DNA from 4 places in the Priestia sp. JSM ZJ58 genome. Region 2 is predicted to be linked to each of the others. Evidence: riboswitches for the same ligand, from Rfam matches in the RefSeq annotation. Region 2 holds a riboswitch; each other region holds the start of a gene.
What was found. Region 2 has a riboswitch for S-adenosylmethionine ahead of ACH6EI_RS13390 (Na+/H+ antiporter NhaC family protein). Riboswitches for the same ligand answer to the same signal wherever they lie in the genome.
Positions count from the first base shown of each region.

Region 1: linked by a shared signal. The riboswitch ahead of ACH6EI_RS05585 (BMP family lipoprotein) and the one ahead of ACH6EI_RS13390 (Na+/H+ antiporter NhaC family protein) in region 2 are both predicted to bind S-adenosylmethionine.
Region 3: linked by a shared signal. The riboswitch ahead of mtnK (S-methyl-5-thioribose kinase) and the one ahead of ACH6EI_RS13390 (Na+/H+ antiporter NhaC family protein) in region 2 are both predicted to bind S-adenosylmethionine.
Region 4: linked by a shared signal. The riboswitch ahead of ACH6EI_RS17460 (trans-sulfuration enzyme family protein) and the one ahead of ACH6EI_RS13390 (Na+/H+ antiporter NhaC family protein) in region 2 are both predicted to bind S-adenosylmethionine.

Region 1 is NZ_JBISEM010000001.1:1,086,334-1,090,512, reverse strand. It holds gene ACH6EI_RS05590 (ABC transporter ATP-binding protein) at 1-445, opposite strand, end outside; gene ACH6EI_RS05585 (BMP family lipoprotein) at 527-1,537, opposite strand; SAM riboswitch class I at 1,613-1,719, opposite strand; gene ACH6EI_RS05580 (hypothetical protein) at 2,053-2,214, shown strand; gene ACH6EI_RS05575 (hypothetical protein) at 2,305-2,673, opposite strand; gene ACH6EI_RS05570 (putative polysaccharide biosynthesis protein) at 2,693-4,179, opposite strand, start outside.
Region 2 is NZ_JBISEM010000001.1:2,528,320-2,532,498, forward strand. It holds gene ACH6EI_RS13385 (hypothetical protein) at 111-239, shown strand; gene ACH6EI_RS13390 (Na+/H+ antiporter NhaC family protein) at 279-1,589, opposite strand; SAM riboswitch class I at 1,675-1,781, opposite strand; gene ACH6EI_RS13395 (ABC transporter permease) at 1,883-2,650, opposite strand; gene ACH6EI_RS13400 (ABC transporter ATP-binding protein) at 2,643-3,554, opposite strand; gene ACH6EI_RS13405 (YtoQ family protein) at 3,725-4,165, shown strand.
Region 3 is NZ_JBISEM010000001.1:3,503,896-3,508,074, reverse strand. It holds gene mtnA (S-methyl-5-thioribose-1-phosphate isomerase) at 1-634, opposite strand, end outside; gene mtnK (S-methyl-5-thioribose kinase) at 670-1,842, opposite strand; SAM riboswitch class I at 1,978-2,129, opposite strand; gene ACH6EI_RS18300 (carbon-nitrogen family hydrolase) at 2,221-3,003, opposite strand; gene ACH6EI_RS18295 (pyridoxal phosphate-dependent aminotransferase) at 3,116-4,179, shown strand, end outside.
Region 4 is NZ_JBISEM010000001.1:3,343,120-3,347,298, reverse strand. It holds gene ACH6EI_RS17475 (CotH kinase family protein) at 1-354, shown strand, start outside; gene ACH6EI_RS17470 (hypothetical protein) at 497-1,588, shown strand; gene ACH6EI_RS17465 (hypothetical protein) at 1,658-2,320, shown strand; SAM riboswitch class I at 2,487-2,604, shown strand; gene ACH6EI_RS17460 (trans-sulfuration enzyme family protein) at 2,676-3,821, shown strand; gene ACH6EI_RS17455 (trans-sulfuration enzyme family protein) at 3,805-4,179, shown strand, end outside.

The sequences.
Region 1 (4,179 bases), 1.4 Mb from region 2:
TCTTTTGCTGTTCCCCAATTGAGCAATGCTTTACTTTTTTATGAACATCCACTGAAATTTGATAAGTTTGGGTTAATTGCTGTACATCTGCTTTCGCCTGCTTTCTGTTGAAAAAGAGACCTTTCTTTGGCTCATGCCCCAAGACAATATTTTCAGCCACTGAAAAATGAGGAAAAACCATAAAATGCTGATGCACCATGCCTATTCCGTTTTTAATCGCATCCGCAGGAGATGAAAACGAAACAGGTTTCCCGTGCAGCTGAACACTTCCTGAACTCGGCTTTTCCATTCCGTAAAGCATCCTCATCAACGTTGTTTTACCAGCACCGTTTTCTCCGACCAGCGCGTGAACCTCCCCTTTTTTCAGCGTAAAAGACACGTTATCGTTTGCTAAAAATGAACCGTATTTCTTCGTCAAATTCGTTAACTGCAACAGCTCACTCATTCCATTCATTGCTCCTTTCCCTTTAGGTTTTTTTCAAAAATAAGAAAGAGAAGCCAGCCTTACTCGACTTCTCTTCTCAACTCACTTTGCTAACGGATCTTTTACCACTGTTTTTCCATCAATAATCGAATCTTTAATTTCTTTTAATTGATCAATTACATCTTGTCCTACAAAGTCATTAAGAGGTGTCTTGCTGTCTTGAGTCACATACGTTAACCCAACACCTTTTTCTTTTAAGCCGTATGTCACTACGCCCGATTTAAATTTGTCATTTGCGAGTGCTTCTACCGTTTCATAAGCAGCCGCATCAGATCCTTTTAACTGCGATAAAATGATATGCTCAGGATCTACTTCCGTACGGTCAATATCTTGTCCTGCCGTATAAAAACCTTTTTCTTTTGCTGCTTCAAATACACCCAAGTCGCCTACAGCTGATGCTCCAGCGATAAAATCAGCACCTTTTGAAGCTTGTAAAATAGCAAGTTCTTTTGCTTTAGCTGGATCAGAGAAACTTCCCACATAATTTACTAGAAACTCTGCTTTGGGATTTGTTGATTGTAATCCTTCTTTAAAGCTTACCGTCCATTTTTTTAATAATGGAATATCATCAGCTGCAACCATTCCTACTTTATTCGTTTTCGTAATCAATCCTGCGGCTGCTCCTAATAAATATGAAGCTTCTTGTTCACGGAATACAACGCTTCTTACATTTGGTAAATCAACCACTGTATCAATAATCGCAAATTGACGCTGCGGATTTTCTTGAGCTACTTTTTTCAACGCATCTTCGGATTCAAAAGAAGATGTAATAATCAAGTCATAATTTTCTGCTACGGCAGCACGCAAATTACTTTCAATGGCTGCTTGATCTGTAGATTCAATTGTCTTTACATCAATGTTATACTTCTTCCCAGCGCGTTTTGCTCCCTCATCCATTTGCTGAAAAAACGGGTTAACTCCAATCTTTTCAGGCAAAACAAGAGCAATTCGCTTCTTTCCTTTCTCTTCACTTCCACTGCTTTTTGTGCTTTTTGACTGACAGCCAGTTACGAGTAGTACAAGCGCAACTGCTAAAATAAGAAATCTCTTCATTTAACTTACTCCCCCTATAATATAAAAAAAGCTCTTCCTTTATATAAAGGAAGAGCTCGTTAACCAAACGTCTCTTCCTCATCTTCAAGAACATACTGTTCTTAAGGATTTGGCACCATTCTGTCATAGACAGCGGTTGCCGGGTTTCACAGGGCCAGTCCCTCCACCTCTCTTGATAAGGAAAACAATAGCTATTTGTTTTATGTAATATAGTCAATATTAATAGTTTTTTAATAATTGTCAATATTATTTTTCTTTTTCATACAAAAAAACTTTAAAAACAGATAGGATTATATGGTTTTAGTCTACTAAAATAGAAGTTAAAGCCTTTACCTCATTTCTTGAATCATTCTATACTTCTTCACAAAGCGCTTATACTGAATTTGTTGACTGTCGAAAGGATTTAGTGGTAGCAAATAAATTCTATTATGCTTCTTCGGTTAATGTGTTATTAATTGAAACCACTTTACCAATAATGTTAGACTTTTCCTTAGCGATATTGTTAAGAGGTGTTAATGTTGAAATTAATGAAAGAATTATCTGGCATAGCCATTGGGCTTATTATCGCTTTAGCCGTTTCAAAAATATTTTTTGATACCCCGACCAACATTGGAATCGTAGTTATTTTTATTACGAGTATGGTCGTAACAGGGGTAGCAAGAGCAAAACTAAGATGAGATAATCTAACAAAAAAACACCACCTTTTATTCGCAAGGTGGTGTTTTCTTTTAATGATTTTAGTATGTAGTAATTCTAAGTGAAGGCCTTTACCCTTCTCCATCAATCATCGTATACTTCCTTGCAAAGCGCTTGTAGTAAATTTGCTCATCCTCTTGCCCATCGTTAAAAACAAGTCGGTTATGATCAATATCTTTCTCTTTTAACACATAGCCTTTTTCATTCATCAGTTGAATATATTCATCTAAATGTCCTTTTTTCACCATATAGTAAAGAGCATCATCTGAATCCGTAGTCTCTGCTACACCTTGACTTCCCACTTCTAATTTGAAAACAGCTTTTGCCGTTTGAATGGGACGGTAGTCTCCAAACACTCTTTCCCAATTTAATAGCAGCAGCGCGCCGAAAATTATGATACATCCTCCAGCCGCTACGGTTAGTAAAAATCGTTTTGACACACCTTTCTCTCCTTTACATTTACATTCTTTTTCTTCTATTTAATACAACAGATTGCCCTAAACTTGTTTTTACGCCAAGCCCTAGATACACAGCAGCACCTAAAGCAATTGAAATACAAGATGTGCTAATCGCAAGTGAAGATGCAGACAGCTTATTTTCTAAAAAATAGTGAGAAGTATAATTGCCGATAATCACAGCGGCTGACATCACACTTACTAATAAAACAGGTGTCAACGCAGCTTGTCCCAGTGATTGAACTCGGTAAGAAATAGATTTTTCAATTAAATAGAAGTTATATATAACCGATACACCATACCCTCCGTAAGTCGCGACAACCGGTCCAATTTCTTTTAAGCTTGAAACCAACAGTACGTTTAATACTATCTTCACAACAATTCCTAAGCCCAAGCCTAAAATTAGCTTCTTTTGTTGATTAATTCCTTGGAGAATTGCGGCTGTTACGGTAAAAAGAGCAAAAAGAATCGCAGCAGGCGCATACCATTGTAAAACAACTCCACCGATTTCAGGACTGTTTTTCGCTCCAAAAATCATCATATATACCGGCTTACCCAATAAACAAAGCCCTACCGCAGCAGGAAGAGTAAAAAACAACAGCAGCTGCAGCGTTTTTGTAATCTTTCCTTTTACTTCTCGTAAATTTCTTTGCACAAAAGAAGATGTAATGCCCGGAATTAGCGACATGCTGAAGGCAGTCGCTAACGATACCGGCACCATCACCAAAATTTGCGCTAATCCAATGACGGAGTTAATCGTTTCAGCCTTAGCTTGTCCATATCCTATTGATTGAAAAAGCATGTTAATCGTAAACGTATCAATATTTTGATAGATAGGAATAGCTAAACCAACTAATACAAACGGAACAGCGTACGTCACAAGCTCTTTGAACATTAAAGAGAACGGAACGGATTTATTATTCTTTCCGCTGTTCACTTCTTTTATAATCAACCGCTTGCGCTTCAAATAAACCGCTCCAAGAATCCCAATTCCCCCTACGCCTCCAATAAACGCTCCAAACGTACCGATTCCAACAGCTTTTGTCATTGTGCTATGAAAAAGGTGAATAACAGCGTATGCTCCTACTAAAATGAACAACACTCGCACTATTTGTTCAATAATTGTACTTAGCGCGGACGGTCCCATAGACTGGTTACCTTGAAAGTAGCCTCGTAATAGACTCATAGGCGGGATAATAATTAAAGCAAAGCTTACCATTCGGATGACGTACACTACGTCTTTTTGACTATTTCCTGAGGAATCTTTTCCGTTAATAACTAGTTCAGCGAGCCACGGTGCCATCGTATAGAGGACTAAGAAACCTATTATGCCCGTTATCGTCATTAATAGAAGTCCTGCTTTTAACAGATCTTGTCCCGCACGGTAGTTTCCAAGACCGTTATATTTCGATACATACTTAGAAACAGCAAGCGGAAGACCCATTGTCGAAAAGCTTAGCATCAATGTATATGGACCGTATGCATACTTAT
Region 2 (4,179 bases):
CTCTTGCGCTGAAACGCGTTTCATACTTTATTCTCATTATAAAGTGAAACAGCAATAAGCTAAACCCGTTACAATCATGTTTTTATTCACTTATATAAGGAGGTCATATCATGGGTATTTTATTATTCATTTTATTATGCGGAATTGAAATCGGAGGAGCGGCTTATGCACTTAAACAAAATGAGACACTTTGGAAGGAGCTAGATGAAGAAAAGCCGACTGATTTTTTCAAACAGTAAAAAACCCTTAAAAAGAATGTTCTTTTTAAGGGTTTGATATTACGCAACTTCTTTAGATGATTTTGATTTTTTATTTAAACGAGGAAAGCCAATTACAATCGCAATGATACCGCAAACCGCTGTTAACATTGGATAGAATGTAAATGGAATAATCTCAATCGGTGAAACTTTAGCAAATCCTGCTGCTAGAAGCATTTGTGCACCGTAAGGGATAAGCCCTTGAACGCTGCATGAAAACAAGTCGAGCAGACTGGCTGATTTACGATTATCAATTGAATACTTATCAGCGATTTCTTTCGCTAACGGACCTGCTGTAATAATTGAAATCGTGTTATTAGCCGTGGCTAAATTGGTTAAACTTACTAATCCAGCGATACTGAATTCTCCGCCTTTTTTTGTTTGAATGCGTCGTGTTAATAAGTTCAATAAGAACTGAATACCGCCGTTATAGCGAATGAGTTCAACCATTCCGCCAATTAAAAGAGATAAAATAATTAATTCCGACATTCCGCCAATACCTTCTGTCACAGTTTTAGCAAGAGAAGAAAGCGTGTAGCTTCCGTCAGCTAATCCAATCACGCCGGCTAATACAATTCCTCCGGTTAAAATGCTTAATACGTTTGCACCAAATATGGCAGCAACTAGTACGCCGACATAAGGCAAGATTTTAAACCAGCTAAAACCTTTAATTTCTACTGATGATGTATTGCCTAGCGTCATTACAAGTAATAAAACTACCGTAACAATCGCTGCAGGAAGTACGATAAAAAAGTTTACTTTTAATTTATCTGACATATTTGTTTTTTGCGTACGAACTGCCGCAATGGTTGTATCAGAGATTATAGATAAATTATCTCCAAACATTGCACCACCAATAACAGCGGCAATTGCCAATGTAATGGATACATGCGCTTGCTCACTGATCCCTACAGCGATAGGCCCTAACGCAGCGATTGTTCCCATTGACGTTCCCATCGAAATTGAAATGAATGCGCCAATAACAAAGATTCCAACTACCACTAAGCTTTGCGGAAGCACAGACAGAGCTAAGTTTACCGTTGAATCAACAGCTCCCATGCCTTTAGCAACTTGAGAAAAAGCACCTGCTAAAATAAAAATAAGCACCATAATAATGATATCAGGATGCCCTGCTCCTTTAGCAAAACGCTCCACTTTTACATTAAATGAATCTTTGCGGTTCATAGCCAGCGCCACAATGGCTGCAATGATAATGGCTACTAATACAGGCAGTTTATAAAAATCTCCCGTTATAATTCCTGATCCGACAAACAGGACTAAAAAGACACCCAGCGGTAACAGCGCCCAGCCGTTTCCTTTTTGTTGTTCCATTCTTAACACCTCTTGTTTACGTAATAAAAAAAGACCTCTTCTTATTGATAAGAAGAGGTCTCTTATTTGTATCATAAGATTACCCTTCTCATCTTCCAAACGAAACATCGTCTGCTGGATTTGGCACCGCACTGCGTACAGCCAGTTGCCGAGACATCATAGGGCCAGTCCCTCCGTCTCTCTTGATAAGAAGTTTATAGTTGTTTTAAAAATAGTCTTTCACTACTGTAATCTCTTTTTATTTAATTGTCAAATGCTATTTTAGAAAAATATATAGTGTGAAAATTCTCACATCAATTAGCTACGTCACGTTTTAAAAACGCTGCCCAAGCTACGCCCATAAAGAAGGCAAAGTGTGCAACTAAAATGAAGATTGAAAATGGAATCGTCATGCCGTCAAACATCGTCTTCATTCCGTCCATATACTGCACAAAGTTTGTGTTGGCGAACAGTAAAAATTTCCCCCACCATAAACCAAACTGTGATACTATTCCAGTTACTGCTTTCGCCCCGATACTTACGACAATAGCTAGACTAGAAGCAAGCGCGCTGTTTCTAAATAAAGACGACAGCATAAAAGCAAACGTCATCATCATAAACGTTTCCATATACGCACTGTCATACGTAAGCGTAATGTTTTTAAGCAGCTGCGCATCTCCTTCTAGACTGGTAAAGCCAAAGAACAATGCTCCCCATACAAACGAAAAAAGCAAATAGCTTAGTAAATAATATAAGCTAATTAAAATGAGGGTTAGATACTTGGATGCTAAAATCGTTGAGCGTCTAGCCGGGCGAATTAAAAGAAGCTTAATGGTACCTGCTTCAAACTCTTTTGCAACCATTGACCCTCCAACAGCAAGCGCGAAAAATTGAACGAGAATCAGCATACCCGAACTAAATGACAAGAAGTGTAAGAGGTTGTCTTCTGTTCCTGCACTGTTTGACACTTTCTTCACTAAAAGAGCCATACAAAGAGTTAAAATGCCGATTGTAATAAACGTGATTTTTGTACTTCTTTTGTGAAACCATTTCATGTGTTCATTTTGAATTAACTTAAGCATGATGCTCTCCTTCCGTAACGGACATAAAGGAATCTTCAAGCGTCTCATGAACAGGAGTGATTCGGTAGACTAAAATATCGCTGTCCACTAATTTTCTATTCACAGCTGGAATTTGTTCTTTCATAATCACTACGTCAATACTATCGGATTTTATTGTTACTTGGAATTCTTGAGATAAAAGATCCGCTGCTTTTTGCGCGTCAGATACTTCAAATTCTACATACATCCCTTGATCTTGACGATTTGGAGATAGATCTTGAATAGCTTTTAACTCGCCGTTTTGAATAATACCAACGCGGTCACATAGTGCTTCTACCTCTTTTAATAAGTGGCTCGCGATTAAAATTGAAATTCCTTCTTCCCTGCAAAGCGTTTGTAAATATGTACGAAATTCTCTCATTCCCGCTGGGTCTAGACCGTTTGTTGGCTCGTCTAGTAAAAGCAATGCAGGTTTATGTAAAATAGCTTGAGCTACTCCTAAACGCTGTCTCATCCCAAGAGAATACGTCTTCACTTTTGCATGAATGCTGTTTTCAAGTTTTACTAGCGCAATGACTTCATCCAAGCGTTCTAATGTGATGCCTTCATGCATATTAGCAAAGTGTTTTAAATTTTGATAGCCCGTCAGATAATCATAGAACTCAGGGTTTTCAATAATCGCTCCAATTGATTTCATAGCTGATGTAAACTGTTCCTTTAAAGGAAAGCCGTTAACGGTAATCGTTCCCTCTGTTTCTTTAATGAGTCCTACGACGGTACGAATTAGCGTTGTCTTTCCAGAGCCATTCGGACCAAGCAACCCGAAAATCTCACCGCGCTCAACCGATAAGGATACATCATGCAAAATGGTTTTCTTCCCAATTACTTTACTGACATGATCTACTTGTAGCACTGTTTCTGTCATCATGTACATCCTTTCTTTAATTAGCAATACGCCTTCTATTGTTTCTCTTTTTTAACTATTTGTCTACTATAACCTTATTTTTGGAAAAGTAGCTCATTCAAATCATTCGTATTATCCGCTTACATTTGATAAAATAAAACAAACTTTAGTTAGAGGAGGACTTCTACATAATGAACTTAACCGTATACCTTGCCGGGCAAATTCACGATAACTGGCGAGACGAAATTAAAAACCAAGCGGAACAATTAAACCTTCCCCTTACCTTTGTCGGTCCCATGACAGACCATGACCGCTCCGACAACATTGGAGAAGAAATTTTAGGAAAACAGCCTAACGCTGTCTTAAAAGATGAAGCTGCTTCTCAAATTAATAATTTACGCACGCAGGTGCTCCTTAAAAAATCTGATGTGGTCATTGCTTTATTTGGTGAAAAATACAAGCAGTGGAACAGCTCAATGGATGCAGCGACAGCCATCGCATTAGATAAACCGCTAATTTTGGTTCGCCCTGAAAAACTGCACCACCCGCTTAAAGAACTGTCAAACAAAGCCCAAGTTGTAGTCGAAACGCCAGAACAGGCTCTTCAAGCACTAGCTTATATTTTTGAATAACAACAAATAAGAGC
Region 3 (4,179 bases), 980 kb from region 2:
CCGACTGCTGAAGTTCCCATGCGGTTAAGCGGGAACCTTGAAGTACGGGTCTTGTTTCACAGGCAAACACTTCAAGCGGAATATCCCGCTGTTTAGACAAGTGAAAAGGTGCTAATGCTGTTCCGTAATAAGCGGTAGCAATTGAACCAGCATTACATATGGTCATGATTTTATCTTTCTTTTTGAATAAAGATAGAGCATGATCGCCAATTCGGTAGCACGTTTCTTCATCTTCTACTTGAATTTGAATCGCTTCATGAACAACTTTTGTTTTAGCTTCATTAACGGACGAAGCGGATTCAGCGCTTTTCGCTACGCGGTCCAGTGCCCAAAATAAATTGACGGCAGTCGGGCGTGAACTAGCTAAATACTGTTGATCAAGAGCTAGCTTTTTGTTAAATTCCTTGACTGAATCCGTGTCATAGCTAAGCGCAGAAAGAGCAAGACCAAAAGCCGCCGTAATGCCAATTGCAGGGGCTCCGCGTACTTTCAAGGTAGTGATAGCATCCCATACGTCTTTAATGGTTTGCAGCTTAATATATTCAACTTTGCCAGGAAGCTGCTGCTGATCTAATAAAGTAATATATGATTCATTCCATTCCACTGAGCGCGGAAGTGATAGTGTATTTGTCATGCTGATACCGATCCTTTCATTGTGTACATTATTCGTTATCGAAGTAAATGTTCAAATTCATTTGGTGAAACGTCTTGTTGATGCAGAAGCAAATAGCGTCCAATTTTTAACGCAGTACGTTTAGCGTTAATTTTTCTTTCTTCTAAAGAAATTTCGTCTAAGTCCGCCACGTGAGCTAAGCCAATCGTACGTCGAATGATTTCACACCCTGCATACCCAACAGCATCTTGCCACGTTTGCGTTAAAATTTCATGTAACAAGCGCTCATCTTTAGCGAAAGGTTCAGTGTTTTCAGAATGCCAAAGCGCAGTAAAGGTATCTTTAAATACGTTCCATGTGTTCGTAATGTGTGCAAATAATGGTTCGCGATCTGTTTCTCGAGAAAGAGCATTTAAAAATAAATTCGCAACAAATTGGCCTAAATCGAATCCAAACGGACCGTAAAAAGCAAATTCTGGATCAATCACTTTCGTTTCTTGACTGCTAGCAAATATGCTTCCTGTATGTAAATCACCGTGAATTAGCGTTTGGGCATTTGTTAAAAATTTATATTTTAATTTTGCTGCTTGTAGCTTTACATCTCCATCGTTCCACAATTCTTCTACATCAGGACGCAGCGCTTCTTCAAATTCATTTGTATCGATATCAAAAAAAGGATCTGTAAAAACTAAATCTTCCGTAATATTGCATAAGTCCGGATTGCTGTACTTGACGACTTCTTCTTTTTTATCCTGAGGCTTTAAGGCAAAATCCGACGTTTTGAACGCAATATGTCCTAGAAAAGAACCGATATGCTGTGAAAGCAGGGGATAACTTTCTCCTTGAATAAGTCCGGCGCGGGAAATCGTTAAATGAGACAGATCTTCCATGACCGTAACAGCAAGCGTTTCATCGTGGTAATACACAGCTGGTACGAGTTCAGGGGTAAATGCACCGAATTGCCTGAGCGCATTGCTTTCAATCGTGGCACGGTTCAAGGATAGAGGCCAGCTTTCGCCTACAACTTTTGCATAGGGAAGTGCTTGTTTGACGATAATGGATTTATTCGTTTGATCATTTATGATGTGAAAGACGAGATTTAAGTTGCCATCACCGATTTCACGGGCAGTCAGTGCTTCTGTGGCATCAAAGAGACCTAGCTTTTTCACAAGTTTGATTGCTGAAATTTCTGTTAAAGGCTGATACTTCTCTGTTTTTGTTGTTGACATTAGAATCCCTCCATAGTTTATTAAACTGATTTGTTTACTAAGTTAATAGGTTTAAGAATGTATGGAGGCTTTTATAATTTTAGAAAATATAAAAGCCTCTTTCGTTGGAAAGAGGCTTGATTGTAGTGTTCAAACCTCTTATCTGCCAGAAAGAATTACTTTCTGTTGGAATTAGCACCGTGCCTTTGTAAAAACATGTTTTACGGGTGTGATCCATCTTAGGATGGAATGACGGTCGGTTGCTGGGCTTCACAGGGCCAAATCCCTCAGCCAACTCTTGATAAGAGTACGATTACTTATTCAATTTTGATTTGTTTGAAAATTTTATGTTATCTGGTGAAAATCGTATCATGCAAAAAAACGGCTGTCAATACATAATTAATAAAATTCTGTGCGGCGATCTGTAAAGACAGGAATTTGTTTACGAATTTCTTTTACAAGTTCCAGGTTAACGTCGGCACTTAAAAGTTCTTCGCTATCGCCAGCTTCAGCGATTATTTCTCCCCACGGATCGATGACTAAGGAATGTCCGGCAAATGTATTATTAGGATCTTGGCCTACACGATTACACGCGATTACATAGCATTGATTTTCGATTGCGCGGCTAATGAGCAGTGCTTTCCAATGGGCAAGTCTTGGAGCCGGCCACTGAGCAACAACAAATAAGACTTCTGCTCCGCTGCTAGTATGCACGCGAATCCATTCTGGAAAACGAATATCGTAACAAATAACTCCTGCGCATAAAGACTGTTCAAGTGTAAAAAGATTTTTTGCTGTTCCTGCTTCTAGATAGAGGTGCTCATCCATTAATTTAAATAAGTGCAGCTTACTGTATTGTGACACTTCACGACCTTTTCGGTCAAAAATATACATCGTATTTGTGACGCCTTGCTCTGTTTTTTTCGCGATCGAACCTGCTACAATATTTACTTCGTTCGTTTTAGCAAATTGAGAGATTAATTGCTTGGCCTGCTGTCCTTCATCATCGGCAATTTCGTCTAGCCGCGTCAAATCATAAGCTGTATCCCATAGCTCAGGAAGCACAAGGATGTCAGGGTTTTCTTTCAGAGCTTCCGTCATTTTTTGTTGAATATATTTTCGGTTTTTAGTTGGGTTTCCAAACGCAATATCAAGCTGCAAACACGTGATTTTTACACTCACTTTATCATCCGTCCTTTTTGTAGTAGTTGAAAAAAATGACTTTACAAGTTGAGTATTACAATATATTATTTGTGACTAGAATTTCAAGAATTTTTTGAGAAGGTGTGCGATGATGAAACAATTTGAGCAATCGGAACTATTAAAAAGTTTACCAAAACAATTTTTTGCATCACTTGTAGGCAAGGTAGGAAAAGTAATGGCCCAAGGGCACGACGTTATTAACTTAGGGCAGGGCAATCCTGATCAGCCTACTCCTTCACATATTGTAGAAACACTGCAAAAAGCAAGTGCTAATCCTATGCATCATAAATATTCTCCATTTCGGGGGCACCAGTTTTTGAAAGAGGCCGTTGCGACTTTTTATAAACGAGAATATGGCGTTGATGTGGATCCTGAAAAAGAAGTAGCTATTTTGTTTGGCGGGAAGGGTGGACTTGTTGAAATCCCGCAGTGCTTATTAAACCCTGGAGATACGGTGCTGGTTCCGGATCCTGGATATCCTGATTACTGGTCTGGAGTAGAGCTTGCAAAAGCAAAGATGGAAGTGATGCCGCTCACGGCTGAAAATCATTTTCTGCCCGTATACGAAGAGATAGGTGAACGTGCTAAAGAACAGGCAAAGCTCATGTTTTTAAACTATCCGAATAATCCTACCGGTGCAGTGGCAACGGCAGAATTTTTTGAAGACACCGTGGCGTTTGCTGCCAAGCACGATATTTGTGTGGTACACGACTTTGCCTACGGAGCCATTGGATTTGATGGTAAAAAGCCAATCAGCTTTTTACAGACTCCTGGTGCAAAAGAGACGGGAATTGAAATTTATACTCTTTCTAAAACGTATAACATGGCGGGATGGCGAGTTGGATTTGCTGTAGGAAATGAAAGTGTAGTAGAAGCTATTAATCTTCTTCAAGATCATATGTATGTCAGCCTCTTTGGGGCGGTTCAAGAGGCAGCAGCGGCAGCTCTGTTAGAATCTCAACAATGTGTGAATGATTTAGTTAAGCGCTATGAATCTAGACGCAATACCTTTATTCAAGGGCTTCAAGAAATTGGTTGGGACGTTACATCTCCAGCGGGTTCCTTTTTTGCATGGCTAAAAGTTCCTAAAGGATATACTTCTGAACAATTTTCAGATTTACTTCTTGAAAAAGCCCACGTTGTAGTGGCACCTGG
Region 4 (4,179 bases), 810 kb from region 2:
GAACTGATTCCATGGGATTATGATGCAACTTGGGGAAGAGATGTAAATGGAAAAGTAATGGAAGGAGACTATGTCCGCGCACAAGGATTTAATACGCTTACAGCTCGCTTACTGGCGGTGAACAGCATTAAAAAACGATATATTCAAAAAATGAACAATGTTCTAAATAATCAATTTACGATAGAATACATGAAACCAATCATTTATCAACTGCATGAGTATATTGCTCCTTATGTATTAAAAGATCCTTACGTAAAAGATAACTTGGAGCAATTTTATAAAGAACCCGAATTTATGCTGTCTTTTATAAAAGAACGAACAGCGTATATTAAAAATAACATTTTGACTTTTTAAAAAGAGATAGATTTATAGGCAATTTATAGGCAACAGTGGATTTTGTTAATAATAGGCAAATGCAGGAAATCAATAGCTGTACATGATACGTATATATACAGTATGAATGACCAATAAGGATAATCAATAAGGAGGAAAAACAATGAGTAACTATTACTACGACCAAAATCAAGATCAAACTCAAAATGCAAATCGTAGTCGCGCTCGCAAAGTTCAACAAGCTGAAAGCACGGGCTACTCTGCCCATTTTAAACCACTAAAAGGGAGAGTAGTGACTGTATATCGCGGGGGGCCTGAATCTAAAACGGGATATTTAATTGACGTTCAATCAGATTATTTAACACTTGCTCTTGAAACAAATCAAAATAACAACCAGCAAAATAATCAGCCGGCTCAGCTTATTCCACAGCAGCAGTATACATTTATTTATTATCAGCTTGCCCATGTTAAAAGCATTACAGAGGATACGAAGTCTAATTCGGCACAAACATTTTCTGGATTTAATAGTGAAGTAGAACTTCACAGAGCTAACACATTTGCAGGTACTCTATTATTAATGAAAGATAAGCAGGTGCAAATAAATCAAGGTGGTCCAGAGAAGAAAGTGGGTAAAATCCTTGACGTATTAGGCTCATTTGAATCTGCGTATGTCGTATTATTAACAGAAGATGACGGCGTCGTTTATATCAATGTAGAGCATATAAAGAGTGTAAGTGAAGTTGTAAGCAAAAATACACCTGTTGTTCCGCAAAATCCATTATTAGTTGAAGAAACACCTGATTATATCAAAGCGAAAAGTTTTAATGAACTGTTTGAAGAGTTTTCACATAGATGGGTAGCTATTAACGGTGGAGGCCCAGAGGCTGTGGAAGGTGTATTAGTTCAAAGCCGCAGTGGAAACTTTACTCTTGTACAAAATAATCAAGTTTTACGTTTACAACCAAGACACGTAAAAACCATTGCCTTAGGATCAAAAGGATCTTTCAAGCAAAATGAAGAAAATTCTGAGCAAAATGGAGATACAAATGAAGAAGATTCTATGCAAGAGTCAACTACAGTAGATAGAACCGGAGGTCGCACGGATGGCCGTACTGGAGACCGTACCGGAAGACGTACCGGAAGACGTACAGGAGGTCGCACAGACGATCGCTCGGGAGGACGCCGTACGGGTTCACGCTCTTCAACACCAGGTGAAAAAGTTATTAAAACGAAAAATTATCGTTGGAAAGCATGACGAACTGGAACGTAAAAGGTGCTTATAAAGCACCTTTTCTATCATATAGGAAAAAGGAGGAGAATGAGAATGAGTATGAATCATTATATTGATAAAATTGTTGAAGTCGATATATCAGGGAAAACAACGTTTATAGGAAAACTTGTTGATCTCGGGTTAGATGTAATGGTTTTATATAATGGACATGATTATTTGTATATTCCTCTTTTACACATACATCGCTTGCGAGAGGTTTCAGAAGAAGATTATACACCTTTACGAACCATAGAAGAGAACTTAATAGAAGAAAGTCAGCGGATTTCTTATCGTAATATTTTACAGCAGGCAAAAGGAAAATTTATTGAAATTTATGTAACAGGAGGAAAATCATTGCATGGCTATATTACAAGCGTGCTGAATGATTATCTTGTGTTTTATTCTCCAGTATATAAAAATGTCTTTGTTTCTTTACATCATTTGAAATGGCTTACCCCTTATAGTAATGAGTTAACCCCTTATTCTTTAAGTGACAAAGAGCTCCCAGTAAGGCCTGCCTCTGCACCTTTTGTCAGAAACTTTGAAGAGCAGCTTAAAAAATATGAAAATCAACTGGTCGTATTAGATTTAGGGGATCAATCAGAAAAAATTGGCGTACTTAAAGAAGTTTCTAATAATATTGTTGAACTAATTACGGCAAATGGAGAAAGTATGTACTGGAAGTTAGCTCACGTAAAATCTGTGCACTTGCCTTAGAAAAAGAGACCTTGGTGTCGTCTCTTTTTTTATGTGCTTATCAGGACAAGTATATTGAATAAACAAATGAGATGATTTAAATTTTTTAGAAAATTATGTTGACAATAAAGAAAATCTTTATTAAAGTTAGTAACAACAAACGTTAACCACCAACAATTATATAGAACTCTTATCAAGAGTGGCGGAGGGACTGGCCCTGCGATGCCCGGCAACCATCAAATGAAACATTCATTTGAACGGTGCTAATTCCTGTGGAACATCAGTATTGTTCTAACAGATGAGAGAAATCGTGTATAAACGAACACTCTTCCATCTGTGAAGAGTGTTTTTTATTTTGAGTTAAGGAGAGAAATAGATGAAAATTGAAACTTTATTAGTTCGTTCAGGAGTAGGTCGTGACCCTTCAACAGGTTCTATTACAACACCCATTTACCAAGCATCAACATTTGCTCATCCTGCTTTAGGGCAAAGTACGGGATTTGACTATGCACGTACGGCAAACCCTACTCGTACAGCATTGGAAGAAGCAATTGCTGCTTTAGAAAAAGGCGAAGTAGGAGTAGCATTCGCTTCAGGAATGGCGGGTGTAATGGCAGTTTTAGCACTATTTAAAAACGGAGATCATTTAATTGTATCAGAGGATTTATACGGAGGAACGTACCGAGTACTAAATGAAATCTTTTCAGAGCAAGGAATTACTGTTTCGTACGTCAACACAGCCCATCTCGAGCAAGTAAAAGATGCGCTTCGTCCCAACACGAAAGCTCTATTTATTGAAACACCTACAAATCCAATGATGCACGTGACTGATTTGCCAGAAGCAATTGCGTTAGCTAAACAGCATGATTTGCTTACTATCGTTGACAATACATTCATGTCCCCTTACTATCAGCGTCCTTTAGAGCTCGGAGCAGATATTGTGATACATAGTGCAAGCAAATACATTGGGGGTCATAATGATGTAGTTGCTGGTCTTGTAGTCGCTCGATGTAGTAGCTTAGGAGAGAAAATTCGTTTTTATCAAAATGCAGCTGGGGCAATCTTAGGTCCACAGGATAGCTGGCTGTTATTGCGCGGTATTAAGACGCTAGCGCTTCGTATGGAAAAACATAACGAAAACGCACTGAAAATTGCAAATTGGCTTACTGCTCATGATCTCGTGGAAAAAGTGTATTACCCTGGTCTTGAAACACATCCGGGCTATGAAATCATGAAGAAACAAGCAACTGGATTTGGAGGCATGATTTCTTTTGCTGTCTCACACCCTAACATCGTGTCAGTACTTTTAGAAAATGTTAAAGTTATTACATTTGCAGAAAGCTTAGGAGGCGTGGAAAGTTTAATGACATTCCCAGCTCGTCAAACACACGCTGATATTCCGGAGGAAATTCGAAATCGTGTCGGAGTAACAAACTGTTTACTTCGATTATCAGTTGGAATTGAGCACGCAGATGATTTAATTAAAGATTTGAAGGAGGCATTTGATGCATACCAACAATAATAAACATAGATTTGGTACGAACTTAATTCATGCAAATACAGGAATTGACGGTCATTTTGGAGCGGTTAACGTACCTATTTATCAGGTATCTACATTTAATCAAGAAGATGAGACGAACAACGGCCGCTATGACTATTCTCGTTCAGGAAACCCAACGCGTGAGGCTTTAGAAAACACTATTGCTCAGCTAGAAAATGGATACGCTGGTTTTGCTTTTTCATCAGGTATGGCTGCTATTTCATCGGTGTTATCTATTTTTGAATCAGGAGATGAAATTTTAGTTTCACACGATACGTACGGCGGGACATATCGTGTATTAACACGACTATTTTCAAAGTTTGGTATCAAAACAACTTTT